3 regions of the Rouxiella sp. T17 genome follow, and region 2 is predicted to be linked to each of the others. Evidence: predicted binding sites of a transcription regulator. Region 2 holds the regulator's gene; each other region holds the start of a gene.
What was found. The regulator LexA, encoded in region 2, represses DNA repair genes until DNA is damaged. The targets are predictions, from matches to a motif close to TNCTGTATGTACATACAGNA.

Region 1: sulA (SOS-induced cell division inhibitor SulA) is a predicted target of LexA. The motif match lies at 2,708-2,727, and genes of this name have one in related genera.
Region 3: dinB (DNA polymerase IV) is a predicted target of LexA. The motif match lies at 3,750-3,769, and genes of this name have one in related genera.

What each region holds. Positions count from the first base shown of each region.
Region 1 is NZ_JAWUEA010000031.1:15,442-21,227, forward strand. Features, by position in the region: gene yccS (YccS family putative transporter) at 1-1,860, shown strand, start outside; gene SC206_RS11200 (TfoX/Sxy family DNA transformation protein) at 1,903-2,529, opposite strand; gene sulA (SOS-induced cell division inhibitor SulA) at 2,749-3,255, shown strand; gene ompA (porin OmpA) at 3,612-4,682, shown strand; gene matP (macrodomain Ter protein MatP) at 4,825-5,283, opposite strand; gene SC206_RS11220 (Lon protease family protein) at 5,505-5,786, shown strand, end outside.
Region 2 is NZ_JAWUEA010000013.1:24,034-29,819, forward strand. Features, by position in the region: gene plsB (glycerol-3-phosphate 1-O-acyltransferase PlsB) at 1-1,595, opposite strand, end outside; gene SC206_RS04220 (diacylglycerol kinase) at 1,723-2,091, shown strand; gene lexA (transcriptional repressor LexA) at 2,243-2,851, shown strand; gene dinF (MATE family efflux transporter DinF) at 3,091-4,431, shown strand; gene SC206_RS04235 (CsbD family protein) at 4,568-4,777, shown strand; gene SC206_RS04240 (GFA family protein) at 4,978-5,403, opposite strand; gene zur (zinc uptake transcriptional repressor Zur) at 5,504-5,786, opposite strand, start outside.
Region 3 is NZ_JAWUEA010000033.1:39,794-45,579, forward strand. Features, by position in the region: gene gpt (xanthine phosphoribosyltransferase) at 196-654, opposite strand; gene pepD (beta-Ala-His dipeptidase) at 901-2,361, shown strand; gene dinB (DNA polymerase IV) at 2,655-3,713, opposite strand; gene dpaA (peptidoglycan meso-diaminopimelic acid protein amidase) at 4,025-4,750, shown strand; gene SC206_RS12640 (class II glutamine amidotransferase) at 4,721-5,488, opposite strand; gene lpcA (D-sedoheptulose 7-phosphate isomerase) at 5,546-5,786, opposite strand, start outside.

The DNA of each region.
Region 1 (5,786 bases), on a different contig from region 2:
GGCCTTACCCTGTCGAGCTGCGGCTTTATTTTATTGGGCGCGTTGGGGCAGCGCTACGCCACGATTGCCTTCGGCGCGCTGCTGATTGCCATCTATACCATGCTCGGCATTAATAATGTTTATCAGGTGTGGTACGAACAGTCGGTATTACTGATTGTTGGCGCGCTGTGGTACTACCTGCTGACCTTGGTTGGCCATCTGGTGCTGCCGATTCAGCCATTGCAGGAACATATTTCCCGCTGCTATCAGCGTTTGGCAACCTATCTTGATGCCAAATCCAACATGTTCGATCCCGATCAGGAAGACAATAATTCCAGGCAGCTCATTAACTTAGCGATGGCTAACGGCCAGTTGGTAACGACGCTAAACGAAACCAAAACGGCGTTGCAAAGCCGCTTAAAAGGGGATCGCGGCCAAAAAGGCACCCGCAGAACGCTGCAATATTACTTTGTCGCGCAGGATATTCACGAGCGGGCCAGCTCGATTCACGTGCAATACCAAAAACTGCACGCCCGTTTTCATCAGACGGATATCCTGTTTCGCTTGCAACGACTGATGAGTATGCAATCGACGGCCTGCCAGCAGCTTTCGCAATGTATTCTTTATCGCCAGAGTTACCAACATAACCCGCTGTTTGAACGCGCATTTCTCCGGCTCGGCGAAGCTATCGAGCGCGAAACGGCGCTTGAACCGGAAAGCAGTCTGATAAAAGCTCTGCGTCATCTGCTCAAAAATCTGCGGGCTATCGATGCCCAGCTGTCAAATATCGAATCGGAACAGGCGTTGTCGGAAGACGCAGGTCCAAACACTTTTGCCGATGATAAAATCAACGGGTTTCAGGATATCTGGCTGCGAATTTCCCGCCATATCACGCCGAAATCGGCGCTGTTTCGCCATGCCGTGCGCATGTCGGCCGTGCTGTTAACGGGCTATATGTTCATTAAATTCAGCGGATTGGACCACGGATACTGGATTTTGCTGACTAGCCTGTTTGTCTGCCAGCCTAATTACAGCGCCACGCGGCGACGTTTGGCATTGCGAGTCGTGGGCACGCTGGCTGGCGTGGCGCTCGGCATTCCAATCCTTTATTTCATTCCTTCGCTCGAAGGCCAGCTGATCTTGATTGTTATCTGCGGCATGTTGTTCTTTGCCTTTCGTAATATTCAGTACGCGCAGGCCACCATGTTTATCACGCTGTTGGCGCTGCTGCTGTTTAACCTGATGGGACAAGGCTTCGAGGTCGCACTGCCGCGCATTATCGACACGCTGATTGGCTGTTTGATTGCCTGGTTTGCCGTAAGTTATCTCTGGCCAGACTGGCGCTTTCGCCAATTGCCGGTGGTGGTTGATAAAACGTTTCAAGCTAACTGCCGCTATCTTGACGCCGTGGTGCAGCAGTATCATTTCGGCAAAGATAATGGGCTGACTTATCGGATAGCACGCCGCGATGCGCATAATTGCGATGCCGAGCTGGCTTCGGTGGTTTCAAACATGACCTCCGAAAAAGATAACGATGCCGAGACGCTTGATGCCGCCTTCCGCCTGCTGTGTCTGAATCACACCATGCTCAGCTATATTTCGGCGCTCGGCGCGCATCGTGAAAAGCTTGAAGATACGGAAATGCTCGGCCTGCTCAGTGACGCGACGCACTTCATTGATAATGCGCTGAATCACCACCAGCCTGCGCACCTTCATATCACGCTGCCGACGCTTTCTGCACAAATCGAGGCCAAAACCTCGGCTTCCGATACTAAAGAGCAGCTGGTTTTACAGCAGATCAGGCTATTAATGGAGCATCTGCCGGAACTTACCAGCCTCAACAGCAAAATTGCGCCTTCAGAGGCTCCACTCGCGGTCTAATTTTCGTTGGGCCAGCGGGAGATATTTCCTGCTGGCCCCGCGTTACACGATTATCCCTCTCTCATCCTGCTGAAAATTATTGAACCAAGTAAGCAGCTGGGTGTGCGACTGAGGAGGTAAAACAGATTTGTGAAAGCCTAGAATCGCTCCTTCAAGCGCCAGCAGCGTCCCGAGACCCAGCTCCTTCTTTAACGTGCAGATCTTCACGTAGGTACTAATCGCCCCCTGATTGCGCAGCTCGGCCGAGTCTTTCACCCCGATTTGCCACAGTATGCGCTCCAGCGTCAGATTAATGTTCGGCAGGTCTTTCAATCTGCGCGGCTGATCGTTACGGGCCGCCTTTTCATTTTCCATTCCCCTGATTGATTCATCGGCCAACGCGATGAGCTGATCTGGTTCTTGCCACAACGCCTCGTTCACTCGAAAATAGCGCAACAAAATATCCATTCCCCGTTTGTAATAAACGAACTGCTGCATCGACAGCGCTCTCATCCTATTTTCGTTGTCCTGCGTCGCCCGCAGATAGAGTTCCCCTTCGGAAACGATGGCAAACATTGCCCCGCGCGAAGAGAGGCTGTAGCCGCCAAACTGAGGTCGGCTGTGAACAGGCCCCAATGGCAGGAGAAGTTCTGTCGTCTGATCGACCATTTCTTGAGTATCTTTTAACATGTTGATTTCCTTATCGCTTATGCGCATAAACTGCCGAAGAGAAGTAACGTGAAACGCTACCAGCAAAATACGCAAAGCGGGGGAAGCCACCTAACGTAAAGTCCGTTTGCTGTCGAGTTACAGTGAGAATTGCGAGACGTCTTGGAAAATTTAGGTTGATCTCTCACCACAGTAGCAGTACTGTATATCCATACAGTAACTCACTGGTGGAACAACACTATGCGAACTCATCATCGTCAGCACCCTCATTTTAGCCAGCACTCCATAACCCCTAATGCGGGCCCAAAGTGCCAAAATTCCACCGCTAACAGTGGCTTACTCAGCGAGTTCGTCTATAGTGAAAATCAGCCTGCATTAACTCAGTTGCTTTTGCCGCTGCTGCACCATTTGGGTGAGCAGTCTCGCTGGCTGCTGTGGCTCACTCCCACCCAAAAGTTGAGCCGTCGCTGGTTAGCGCAGTCCGGACTGCCGGTTGATAAAATAGTTCAGGTGAGTCAGCTTCAAGGCATTGCTTCCGTCGACGCTATGGAACGCGCCTTATTGACCGGAAATTACAGTGTGGTGCTCGGATGGCTGCCTGAATTGAATGATACAGACCGTAAAAGATTGCAGGTTGCAGCCGAAGTGGGTGGCTCTTACGGCTTCATCATGAAGCCCCAGATCAGCCCCTTTTGTGTCGACGGACAACCCCCTGCCGTAAAAATTCACTCCTCTGTGTACCATTAAATCAATTTAGGAGTAATCCGACGAATTATTGGGCCTTTTTAGTTTTTTGTGCTGAAAAACCCAATTTACCCAGTAAAACTGGGTCTTTTGGAGGTGAAAAAACACATAGTTTCGTCAACTTTTTGGCTTTGATGTTAAAAAATGTGTACATTTTTCCCTTTTTTTCCGTTGCCTTATCACTTCAAGCTTGTAAGTTTCTCGCCACGTTGTAGACTTTAGTTCGCCAAGGTTGCTCTTATAATGCCTACGAAAAGTGGCAAGTACCTAAGTGAAGCAATAACTTGGACGAAGGAATTTAACCAAGGGCTTAAAGCTTAAAGCTCAATTGCCTATTTGGATGATAACGAGGCGCATAAATGAAAAAGACAGCTATCGCATTAGCAGTGGCACTGGCAGGTTTCGCTACCGTAGCGCAAGCCGCCCCGAAAGATAACACCTGGTACACCGGTGCGAAATTGGGCTGGTCCCAGTATCACGATACTGGTTTTGCTAATGCTTACGACGGTATTGGTAATGGCCCTACCCATGAAAGCCAACTGGGCGCTGGTGCGTTCGTAGGTTATCAGGTAAATCCATTCCTGGGCTTCGAAGGCGGTTACGACTGGCTCGGCCGTATGCCTTATAAAGGCAGCGTAAACAATGGCGCATTCAAAGCACAAGGCATCCAGCTGGCTGCTAAACTGAGCTACCCACTGACTGACGATCTGGACATCTACACTCGTCTGGGTGGTATGGTTTGGCGTGCAGATGCTAAAGGCAACTTTGGCAACGGCAACCGCGTAAGCGACAACGACAACGGTGTTTCTCCACTGGCTGCAGTTGGTTTCGAATACGCAGTAACCAAAAACTGGGCAACCCGTTTGGATTACCAGTGGGTTAACAACATCGGTGACGCTGCTACTGTTGGCGCACGTCCTGATAACGCAATGCTGTCTGTGGGTGTTTCTTACCGTTTCGGTCAAGACGATGCTCCAGCACCTATGGCACCGACCCCAGCTCCAGCCCCAGTTGTACAGACTCACAAGTTCACTCTGAAATCTGACGTTCTGTTCACCTTCGGCAAAGCTTCACTGAAACCAGAAGGCCGTCAGGCTCTGGATCAGCTGTACACCCAACTGAGCTCACTGGATCCGAAAGACGGTTCAGTTGTTGTTCTGGGCTACACTGACCCAGTCGGTTCAGAAGCATCTAACCAGAAACTGTCTGAGCAACGCGCTCAATCAGTAGTGGATTACCTGGTATCTAAAGGTATCCCTTCTAACAAGATCTCTGCACAGGGTCGCGGTGAAACTAACCTGATTACCGGTAACTTCGGTTACAAATCAGGCCGTGCTACTAAAGCTCAGATCGAAAACTTCGCACCTAACCGTCGCGTAGAAATCGAAGTTAAAGGTATCAAAGACGTTGTTACTCAGCCACAGGGCTAAGTAATACCACTATCTTTTGATAGACCTGACTTCAAAAACCCCGCTTTGCGGGGTTTTTTTTTGGCTGATAAAAATACAGGTGGGGTAAAACAAGCGTGGTATGACAAAACAGGCGTTGCCGCCTGCCTGAAAAGAAGAGGTGTTAACTTTCTTTATTATCAAGGATCTGCTGGAGATCTTGTTTCAGGGAAGACATTTGGCTGGCGTATTTTTCTTTACGCTCGGCATCTTCCAGCAATTGAACGATCGTATCGGAAAGTGTTGATCCGCGACGCTGCGCCAGAGCGGCCAGACGTTGCCAGACTAAAAATTCAAGGTCGATCGATTTTTTGCGCGTGTGCTGGTGCTCTGAATTAAAGTGACGTTTACGTCGCGCACGAATAGTCTGCTTCAGACGATTATCCAAAGTCTTGCTTAAGTGCTTATCAATCCAGTCGAGGACTTTTACGGGCTCGTTTTCGAGTTTTAGCAGTTGGTCAACGGCATCCTGCGCTGCACTATTCTCGATATGGCGGGTAATTTTTTCACCTTCGCGGTGTTTTTTTACCAGATACTTCCATTTCCAACCGCTCTCAAGGTTTTCCAGTTGCTGATATTTCATCGCAAGCTCTTCTGTGACCACGTAACGTTAATAAGCATAACAGCTTTATGTCACTTTTTACTCTACTAATCTCACTACGTGCTTAGGATTTCAGCGCTTATTTTTTACCCAGACACTCAATAATGTCACAACTCTCGATATAATGAACCACTCTGCTTGTATCCAGCGCGGCTTATTCTTGTATAATCGCCCTTTCCCTTTTGAAGACTACAGCTAACACATTGACCAATAACCGACTCGATTGGCAGCTCTTACTGCCGGATTCCACGCCATACCAGACAATTTTTGCTACAGCGGATCAGTTGGCCCCGGTCGATTTTTCCGTGATTCAGCCTCGTCTCGAGAATGGACTGTCCCTGTTTTGTCACCCTAATTCGCGTCAGCGTTTTATGACCATCAAAGGCCAGGAGAGCCGTGATTACCTCCAGCGTCTGGCCGATGCCGTCAATGCGCTGCTGCCCGAAACCGACGAGCTGGCTGGCTGTCAGTATCAGATTGAAGGT
Region 2 (5,786 bases):
AGCAGCGCCGTCGAGCAGAGATTCATCGCGTTGGCCGCAGCCGAGTTATTGATGCGCACCATAATCTTGTCCGCAATGTCCTGCACGGTTGGCGTCAACCAGCTCGGACGATGGGCTTCGATAGGGTCGATAGAGTCGCGCCACTGCGGCACGTTCTGGTTTAGGTACGGCGTTAAATGCAGCGGCTCGCCAAAGTTGACGTAGCCCTGACCCAGATTGCGCAATTTACGCAAGCCGTTGATCATCTGCATGAAACTCTCTTTCTCTTTGGTCGCACCGCGCAGCTCTTTGGCGTAGGTACCGACCTCCATTACATGCTCGTAACCGATATAAATCGGCACAAGAGTAATCGGACGCGAACCGCCGCGCAGCATGGCCTGAATGGTCATCGACAGCGTGCCGGTTTTCGGTTCGAGCAGGCGACCCGTGCGTGAACGTCCACCTTCAACAAAGTATTCTACCGAGTAACCCCGGCTAAACAGTTCGCCCAGATATTCGCGGAATACCGTGGAGTAAAGTTTATTGCCTTTAAAGGTACGACGAATAAAGAACGCGCCCAGACGACGGAAAATCGGGCCCGCCGGCCAGAAATTCAGGTTGATACCCGCCGCGATGTGCGGAGGAACCAGACCCTGATGATAGAGCACGTAGGAAAGCAGCAGGTAGTCCATGTGGCTGCGATGGCAGGGCACATAAACGATTTCCTGACCGTCCTGCGCTAACTGACGCACGCGCTCGGCGTTGTTAACGTTGATACCTTTATAAAGACGGTTCCAGGTCCAGCTCAGCACGCGGTCGGAGAGGCGCACGGCTTCATAGTTGAAGTCGGCGGCAATTTCTTCCATCAGCGCTATCGCGTTCTGCTGCGCCTTGTCGTAAGAGATCTTTTTGGTTCGCGCTTCATCTTCAACCGCTTTTTCAATGGCTTTCGAGGCCAGTAGCTTGTTGAACAGGTCTTGACGCACCGGCAGACGAGGCCCGACAGCGGCGTGACGTTGACGCGAGAAGTGCATCCGCGCGACGCGAGCAAGCTTGTGGGCGATGGTTTTATCCGTGCCGTGCTGGGTCGCCATATCGCGCAGAGAAACGGTGTTGGAGAAACGCACAAAGCTGTCGCGCCCCAGCCAGAGCACCGCGAAGAACTTCTGGACGCCGTTCAGCACGCGCAAATGTGGCGTGTCTTGACCTTCACGACCCGGAGCACGGCCAAACATAACAGACACCGGCAGCATCTGAATGTCGAGATTTGGATTATTGCGATGCAGATCGAGATAATCGTGGAACAGCTTTACCGATTCCTGCTGATGCTGGTAATAAGGGAAGACGCGCGGCCCTTCACCGATGAAAACGTGGCTCGGCAGCTGCACGCCGTCGATTTCCAGCGGAATGAGAGGGTCGGGCAGATTCTGCGCCAGGCACTGGGCCCGCAGCGTCAGAAGGTCGGCCTTGGAGTTATAAGGCAAAACATACAGAATCGGGCGCGTTGGGTCCAAACGCATTTCCGTCACCGGATCTGTAGGAATGACCTTGCTGCTTACCAGCATTTTTAGCGGTAAATTCAGTAAGGTATAATAAAGTCTACGCCATCCTGACATAAAAAATGTGAAGCCTCTTGTTAGCAATTCGCGGCAAGGATACCAGAAAGCCGGTATGAGATCTGTGGTGATAGGACAACCGATTCAGGCTAAAATGCCTGAAAATCACTTTAAGACGCAAAATATAATGACAAATCAGGTCACCGGACTCACCCGAATTTACAAGGCTGCCGGATATTCTTTAAAAGGATTAACCTCGGCCTGGAAGCACGAAGCCGCCTTTCGACAGGAAGCCGTGGTCGTCATTCCCGCCATCTTACTGGCATTTTACCTTGATGTGAGCAGCATCGAGCGTATTTTAATGATCGGATCACTGATTTTGGTGCTGGTGGTTGAATTATTGAACAGCGCCATAGAAGCCGCCATTGACCGAATCGGGCCAGAATTTCACACCCTTTCGGGCAGGGCGAAAGACATGGGCTCCGCCGCCGTGCTGATCGCCATTTTATTTGCACTTTTTACCTGGTTAACGATCCTCGTGCCGCACTGGCGCTAGAGTTACGGCAAAAGTTGGCGAAAGTGACGGCAAAAGAATATTGAATATTTAAAAGCCGCTTAATGTTTGTTTTTTGTGTACTCTCTGGTTTTCATTCCAGCTTTACCTGTATATACTCACAGCTAGACTGTATAAACAAACAGGGGGCGACATGAAAGCACTTACAGCTAGACAACAAGAGGTCTATGACCTTATTCGCGATCATATCGCCACCACCGGTATGCCGCCAACGCGTGCAGAAATTGCTACCCGACTCGGGTTCCGTTCTCCCAACGCGGCAGAAGAGCATTTGAAAGCTCTGGCGCGCAAGAACGTCATCGAGATTGTTTCCGGTGCGTCACGCGGTATTCGCCTGTTAATGGAAGAAGAAGACGGTTTGCCGCTAATTGGCCGTGTTGCTGCCGGTGAGCCTTTGCTCGCGACTCAGCACATCGAAGCGCATTATCAGGTCGATCCTGCAATGTTCAAACCTAACGCCGACTTCCTGCTGCGCGTCAGCGGCATGTCGATGCGTGATATCGGTATTCTCGACGGCGATCTGCTGGCTGTCCACAAAACCCAGGATGCCCGTAATGGTCAGGTTGTGGTTGCGCGTATCGACGACGAAGTGACAGTAAAACGTCTCAAAAAGCAGGGCAATATTATTCAGCTGCTGCCTGAAAACAGTGACTTCGAGCCAATCGTTGTCGACCTGCGCGAGCAGAGCTTCAGCATTGAAGGCTTGGCCGTAGGCGTAATTCGTAACGGCGACTGGTCCTAGTTTTTATTAGCTGCAATCGAGCGTGACGGCTCTTCTATGTCGTCATGCTGCATCCTTGTCACACGTTAAGGATTACGCGTTACGTCATTACGCGTTAAATGATGACGTGTTAAGTCATTGCGTGTTAAGTCTGGCTTTACTTTAAAAGCGTTGCTGCTTAAGTTGGGATCGACACCCATTTATTGAGCGCCGCCTTTCATGTCTGCATTTTCTAGCCTGTCCTTGATTTAGAAAATAACATGCCCCTACTTCATAAAATAAAAAGCACCTTTCTAAGCCCGACCGACAAAGCGCTGTGGTTGCTGGCTCTCCCGATGATTTTCTCCAATATTACCGTGCCGCTATTAGGACTGGTCGATACTGCCGTCATCGGCCATCTCGACAGCCCCGACTATCTCGGCGGCGTCGCGGTGGGTGCCATGGTAACCAGCTTCCTGTTTATGCTGCTGCTTTTCCTGCGCATGAGTACCACAGGTTTAACCGCGCAGGCGCTCGGCGCACAAGATAATGTTCGGCTAGCCCGCGCTTTCGTGCAGCCTTTTTTATTGGCGCTGATTGCCGGGGCGCTGATCTTCCTGTTTCGCCACCCTTTGATTTCGCTCGCTTTACAGATTGTGGGCGGCAGTCAGGCCGTGTTGCAACAGGCGCAGATTTTCTTGTCTATTCGCTGGTATAGCGCGCCGGCCTCTTTGGCGAATCTGGTGATTCTGGGCTGGTTGCTGGGCATTCAATATGTGCGTGCGCCGGTCATTATGCTGATCGCCGGAAACATGCTTAACGTGATTCTAGATTTGTGGCTGGTCGTTGATCTTGGCTGGAATGTGAAAGGCGCTGCGGTCGCGACGGTCTGTTCAGAATATGCCACGCTGGTGCTCGGCCTGTGGCTGGTTTCGATTGTTATGAGAAGGCGCGGCATCACCTGGCTGATGTTGAAACAGGCGTGGCGCGGCAATCTGCGTAAACTCTTTGCTCTAAACCGCGACATCATGCTGCGTTCGCTGCTCATCCAGCTGTGCTTTGCGTCGCTAACGGTGATCGGTGCGCGTTTAGGTAGCCAAACTGTGGCGGTAAATGCCGTATTAATGAATTTGCTGACCTTCACGGCGTTTGCGCTGGACGGCTTTGCTTACGCGGTCGAGGCGCATTCCGGCCAGGCGTTTGGCGCGAAGGATAAAAGCCAGCTGCTCAAAGTCTGGCATGCGGCCTGTCGTCAGGCAGGGTTGGTTGCGGTAGGTTTTGCCATCGTTTATGCCGTAGCGGGTGAGCAAATCGTCAACCTGCTGACCTCGCTGCCCGAGTTAAGAACTCTCGCCGATCGCTATCTTGGCTGGCAAATCGTGTTACCGCTGGTCGGCGTGTGGTGTTATCTGCTCGACGGCATGTTTATAGGCGCCACTCGCGGCAAAGAGATGCGTAACAGCATGGCGGTTGCGGCGGCGGGTTATGCGATTTCCTTACTGACATTACCCGTGCTTCACAATCACGCGCTGTGGCTTGCGGTTGCCGTCTTTCTTTCACTGCGGGGTTTGGCGTTGGGCTGGGTCTGGCGACAATATTGGCGTCGCGATAGCTGGTTTTAAATGCTTTGGATTATTCCGAGTTATAAGCAGATTGACTCAATATCCCTGCATTTCCGAAACTCTCTACTACAATTAGTACTGTTGAAAGGCATTAAACAAGTGCCACATAACCAGAGCTAATACAGGAGAGTTTACGATGAATAAGGATCAAGCAGACGGTAACTGGAAACAATTTAAAGGCAAAGTTAAAGAAAAATGGGGCAAGCTAACCGACGACGATCTGACTGTCGTAGAGGGTAAGCGCGACCAGCTGGTCGGTAAAATCCAGGAACGTTATGGATACCAGAAAGACGAAGCCGAGAAAGAACTCAAATCTTGGGAAACGGACAACAAGTACCACTGGTAGTCGAGTAAAGAGTGGTAGTCGTTAGTTTCTCAAAAGCTGCATCCTGAAATTTAAAAGCTGCTCCTACCCAAGGTGCTTTTCAGGATGCAGGGTACAAGGATGTACCTACCCGTTTTTTACCCTTCTTAGGCCATTTTCCCCGCTTCAACTTTTTTTCAATTTCTTCATCAACTTCGCCATCAACTTCTCTATCAACACTTTTACTCTTTTGTCGGCACAAACAGCAAATGACCTCTTTCTAGAGATTTCGATCCCGCTGGCCCATCTTGTGGGTGCGAAACACCGTTCATGACAGGAATATCAGTAAAGTCAAAAGGTGAGATATTTTCAAGGCAGGCGACATTTACGCCGTATTGCGTGGGAGTAGAGCGACGCTGGTGGTGCGTGTAAATGCCACAAATCGAGCAAAAGTAGTGTCTTGCCGTCATGGTATTGAAGCGATATTCGGTAAGTTTATCTTCGCCCTGCAAAATTTCTATGTCTGCCAATTCTGCTGAAACCACTACCGCGCCGCGCATTCTGCAATAAGAGCAATCGCAGCGTCTGGCGGTCTTAAAGCCGTCGGTAAGTTTGACGCTGAATTTTACTGCGCCGCAGTGACAACTGCCGTTAAGTGCGTTTTCCATATAAAAGCTCCCCGTCTCATCGTGACTGAAAGCTTAGTACATTTGTGTGACTCGTAGATGGCATTACGCGCAGGTGTCGAGATTTTTGAATAGGCGAAACTTAGCGTTTTTTAACCGCGATGCTGTGATCGTGCTCGCAATGGTCGTGACTTTCGCAGGCTTCAACGACCGAGCAGTCGGCACACAGGCCGTGAGCTTCGACCACGGAATGGCGCAGCACAAAGCCTGACTCTTTCGCCAGCTTGCCGAGGCGCTCTTCAATACCGTCGGTGGTTTTTTCAGTGACTAAACCGCAGCGATCGCAGATATACAGCGCCGAAGTGTGGCTCGGTTCTTCAAAATGATGGCAGACAACATAGCTATTGGCCGACTCGACGCGATGG
Region 3 (5,786 bases), on a different contig from region 2:
AAAAACGCCCGCAGAAGCGAGCGTTTAAATATTTTGAACGGATTGATAAGCAGAATCTTTACACCGATCTTATCCGCAATATCATTCGAGTTGCAGGAAGGCGGCAACCGAGTGTGTCCCCAGGAGCTTACTCAAGTAAGTGACTGGGGTGCGCGAGGGCGGCCAACGCATCTGCGACTTGAATGATGACGCGGATCATTTGCCGGCGATAGGTGGGATAAAGGCTAATCCCATATCCCAAGGCTGTTCGATCCAGGTATCCTGTGGAATATCAATCACGTAATCATCTACCAGCTCACGTCCTGCCGGTTTGGCGAACATGGTGATGAAATGTGCTTTTGGATACATTTCACGAATCGCTTTCGCGGTGCCGCCGGTATCGACCAGATCGTCAATCACGATAAAGCCTTCACCATCGCCTTCAGCACGTTTCAAGATTTTCATCTCGCGCTGGTTATCGTGGTCATAGCTTGAGATGCACACGGTATCAACGTGGCGAATATTTAATTCACGAGCCAGCAACGCTGCTGGAACAAGGCCACCGCGGCTAACGGCAATAATGCCGGTCCATTGTTCTACCGGCAGCAGGCGCTTGGCCATTGTGCGGGCGTGAATTTGCAGCATGTCCCAGGTTACAACGTACTTTTCGCTCATTTTTTAACTCTCAAAAAAGGGATTTCCCAGCCTGTAAGATTAACGGCTTTTACACAAAATTTTCAGGGAAAAATTGTTGCGCGAGATTATAGTGAGTCCCGACACTAAAAACCAGCGCTTATCCCGCACGTAAAGGCCAAAATTAGCCGATTATCTGTTTTGGCTAGCGCGCACAGGTGGGGAGAAAATGTTATTCTGTCCCCTATTTCGTCATCTCATTCGTCATCCAAAAACGGGAGACTTACCGTGTCTGAACTGTCTCAACTTTCACCACAGCCGCTGTGGGATATTTTTGCCAAAGTCTGTTCCATTCCGCATCCTTCTTATCATGAAGAAGAGCTGGCAAATCACATCATGGGCTGGGCCGCTGAACAGGGTCTTCACGCCGAACGCGATCAGGTCGGCAACATTTTGCTGCGTAAACCTGCCACCGCCGGCATGGAAAACCGTAAACCCGTGGTGCTGCAAGCGCATCTGGACATGGTTCCACAAAAGAATAACGACACCGTTCACGACTTCCTGACGGATCCTATCCAGCCTTATGTTGATAATGGCTGGGTAAAAGCGCGTGGCACTACGTTGGGCGCCGATAACGGCATTGGTTTGGCCTCTGCGCTGGCGGCGCTGGTTGCCAAAGACGTTGAGCACGGCCCGCTGGAAGTGCTGCTGACCATGACGGAAGAGTCTGGCATGGATGGCGCATTCGGCCTGCAGCCAAACTGGCTGCAAGCTGAAATTCTGATTAATACCGATTCAGAAACCGAAGGCGAAATCTATATGGGCTGCGCAGGCGGCATCGATTTCATCTCCTCCCTGCCCCTCCAGCGCGAAGCCGTTGCGGCCGATTTCACGGCGCTGAAGCTGACTCTTAAAGGGTTGAAAGGCGGCCACTCCGGCGCGGATATTCACCTGGGTCTCGGCAATGCCAACAAGCTGCTGTCACGTTTTCTGGCTGACTACGCCGATAAACTCGACGTTCGTTTAGTTGATTTCACAGGCGGTACGCTGCGCAATGCTATTCCGCGCGAAGCCATCGCCCAACTGGCGGTGCCTGCGGCCCACGTTGACGCTTTCAAAGCCGCTGCGCAAGAGTTCGAAGCGGTGTTGCAGTTTGAACTGGCCGCCGTCGAGAAAAACATCAAGCTGGTGGTTGAAGCTTCAGACAGCGCGGCCAACGCGTTGAACAAAGAGAGCCAAAACCGTTTCATCGGCCTGCTGAATGCCACGCCAAACGGTGTGATCCGCATGAGCGACGACGTAAAAGGCGTGGTTGAAACGTCGTTAAACGTTGGCGTAGTGTCGATGAAAGAAGACGAAGCTGAAATCATCTGCCTGATCCGTTCGCTTATCGACAGCGGCAAAGATTACGTGGTGAGCATGCTGACCTCCGTGGGCCAGCTGGCGGGCGCGAAAACGGCACCTAAAGGCGGCTATCCTGGCTGGAAACCGGATCCGGAATCCCCGGTGATGGCGCAGGTTCGCGAGGTTTATCAGGGCTTGTTCAACAAGACGCCAAACATCATGGTGATCCACGCAGGTCTGGAATGTGGTCTGTTTAAAAAACCTTATCCAGAAATGGACATGGTCTCGATTGGACCGACCATCACCGGCCCGCACTCGCCGGATGAACAGGTTCACATCGGCAGCGTCGACCTCTACTGGCAGCTGCTGACCGCGCTGCTAAAAGCTATTCCTGTCCGTGGCTAACAGCGATTAGTTTTTAAAAAGCCTTTGAATTTAATGAAATACCCATAGTACCTATAGATTTCGAATGGCAGGAAGGCGGTAACTGAACGAATCCCCAGGAGCTTACACAGGTAAGTGACTGGGGTGAGAGAAGGCAACCAACGCATCTGCCGTTTGAAAGATATTAATATAATACCTATAGATTTCGAATGGCAGGAAGGCGGTAACTGAACGAATCCCTAGGAGCTTACACAGGTAAGTGACTGGGGTGAGAGAAGGCAACCAACGCATCTGCCGTTTGAAAGATATGGGTATTATTCCCAAGGAAGTAAGAGCTGACGCTCTATTTGGGGATCTTGAAGCGTGACATGTAATCCCACCAGCCTTACACCGCGCCCTCCGCGCCGCATCTCCCACGCCTCGCGCGCGACCTTAAGCAAATCGTCTTTATTGAGCACCGGCCACACGTGTTCCTGCGTGGTCTGTTGAAAATCGTGAAACTTGAGTTTTACACCCTGACGGGCAATGCGCAGATCTGGGCTCACCCGCGTCAGCCGCGTTTCCAATTCGGGATAGAGCCGGTCGATTAATTCGACACAGCTTTCCCAATCGTGGATATCTTCCGCCAGCGTGCGCTCGACGCCAACCGATTTACGTAAACGCTCGGGCGAGATTTCCCGCTCGTCGATGCCCTGACAGCGCTCCCAAAGTACCCGTCCAAACTTGCCAAATCGCTTTAATAACAATGCCAAATCATAGCGCTGCACGTCACCGCAGGTCAGCAGCCCGTGCTCTTCGAGTTTTTTAGCCGTGACTTTCCCGACCCCCGGAATTTTCGCCAAGGGCAAATCTTTCAGAAAATCGTCTACTTTATCGGGCGTGATAATAAACTGGCCGTTCGGCTTATTGAGATCAGAGGCTATCTTGGCGAGAAATTTGATAGGCGCAACGCCCGCCGAGGCGGTCAGATTCAGCTCATCAGAGATAGTTTGACGAATTTCTTTGGCAATCAACGTGGCTGAACCGCTGCACTGGAGACTGTCGGTGACATCGAGATAGGCTTCGTCGAGAGAAAGGGGTTCGATTAGCGCCGTATAACGGGAAAAAATCTCGCGGATATGCTCGGACGCTTCTTTATAGGCTTCCATACGGCCCGGAATAACGCGTAAATGCGGACACAGTTTGAGCGCGGTCGCCGTTGGCATGGCGCTGTGAACGCCGTAAAGTCGGGCGGGATAGTTGGCGGTACTGATGACTCCGCGACGATCGCGGCTGCCGCCAATGGCAATCGGAATATCGCGCAGAGAGGGATCGTCGCGCATTTCTACGGCTGCGTAAAAGCAGTCCATATCAACGTGAATGATTTTGCGCATACCCCCCCTTTTCGATCCGACTTTCTGTTTTACGACAACTGTATAAGTATACAGTCGGCTTGCTAAATCTCAACCCTCGTTATGCAGCAGTTTGCGTCGCCTATTAAGATAAATGCCAAGAGATTTGTAAAAATAGGCAAATAAAAGCCATTATTCCCCTCATTAAGAAATAAATTACATTTCAGCCCATTGATAAAAATTTAATCAGTATTAAGATGGCAGCGTTCAAGATAATTGAAAATCAGTGGTAGTCCGCATGCTTTTTACGGCGGACATATAATAATAGAGTTGTCATTTAAGCAGGATTAAGAATGGTCAGAATCGCGCTGCTGCTTGCGATGCTTTTTAGTTTCCCCGTCTTCACCATGAGCAGCGCTGTCGCCAGCGAACAGGCTCCGTTTGAGACCGGCGTTCAGCAACAATTATTAGGTTCACCCGTTTATATTCAGATATTTAAGCAAGAGCGTACTCTCGAGCTCTATGCCAAAGTCGAAAATAAATTCCAGCTGGTCGGCGCATTTCGCATCTGCGATTTCTCCGGCGGGTTAGGCAATAAACGTCGCGAAGGCGATTTTAAAAGCCCGGAAGGTTTTTATAATATTGATATTCATCATTTGAAACCGGACAGCCGTTTTTATCGCGCCATTAATATTGGTTTCCCAAATGATTATGATCGCGCTCAGGGTTATTCCGGTAAATACTTGATGATCCACGGCAACTGTCTGTCAATTGGCTGCTATGCAATGACCGACGTCAATATGAACGTTATTTTTAATTACGTTCAGGCCGCGTTCAATAATGGACAGCGTAACGTCGAAATCAGCATCTATCCGTTTAAGATGACTGAAGCCAACATGAAATTGAATAAATATTCGACTTATATCAATTTCTGGCGTCAGCTTGAGCCGGGTTATGCCTACTTTGAAAAGTACCACCAGCCGCCGAGCGTGTCAGTGATTGGTGGTAATTATGTGGTTAATCAGACGCAAACCCTTACGCCGCAGCCTTCACAGCTGGCGTTCGCCACAGTGAAATAAAGCAAATTCGCCTGGAGCAATCTTGTTCCAGGTTTCATTGCCCGTCAGCGGCTGGGTCGCAATGACCGTGACGACATCATTGGGTGTCGTCTGCTGCTGAAAATCAATTTCAACGTCCTGATCCAGCAACGTCGCCTTGCCAAACGGCGCGCGGCGGGTGATCCAGTGGAGATTGGTCGAGCAGTACGCCATCACGAAATGCCCATCCGACAGCAGCATGTTAAACACGCCCTTCTGCCTTAACTCATCCGCCAGCGACGCAATATAGCGAAACACCGACGGCCAGCTGCGCGGCGTGCGCGGATAGCGTTGGGTCAGCTTGTGCAGCAGCCAGCAAAAGGCGTATTCGCTGTCGGTTTGACCAATCGGGCGCAGCGTGCCGGTATCCAGCTGGCGATAACCGCGCAGCTGGCCGTTATGCGCGTAGGTCCAGTTACGGCCCCAAAGTTCGCGAGTAAACGGATGGGTATTTTCCAGCGCCACTTCGCCCCGATTAGCCTGACGAATATGCGAAATAACGGCCAGTGACTTTATCGGGTATTCCTGCACCAGACGAGCAATCGGCGAATTAAAGCTAGGCTGCGGATCTTTAAACGTCCGGCAGCCATTGCCTTCATAAAAGGTAATGCCCCAGCCATCTTTATGCGGGCCTGTCAACCCGCCACGTTGCACCAACCCGGTAAAACTGAAGCAAATATCGGTAGGAACATTTGCGCTCATCCCGAGCAATTCGCACATCGCCAGTCTCCTTAAATTCTGTCTACACGTCTTAACGACAGGCTTGGGCCATGTTCGTTAAGCGGCCATCTCTTTCTCAATCAGCAGAATCAAAATGTGGATAATCTTGATGTGAATTTCCTGCACGCGATCGGCATAACCGAAATGCGGAACGCGGATTTCAACGTCTGCGCCCAATGACGCCATTTTACCGCCATCTTTACCCGTCAGGGTCACAACTTTCATGCCCTTGGCTTTGGCCGCTTCCAACGCTTTGATAACGTTGCCGGAATTGCCGGAAGTTGAGATACCCAGCAGC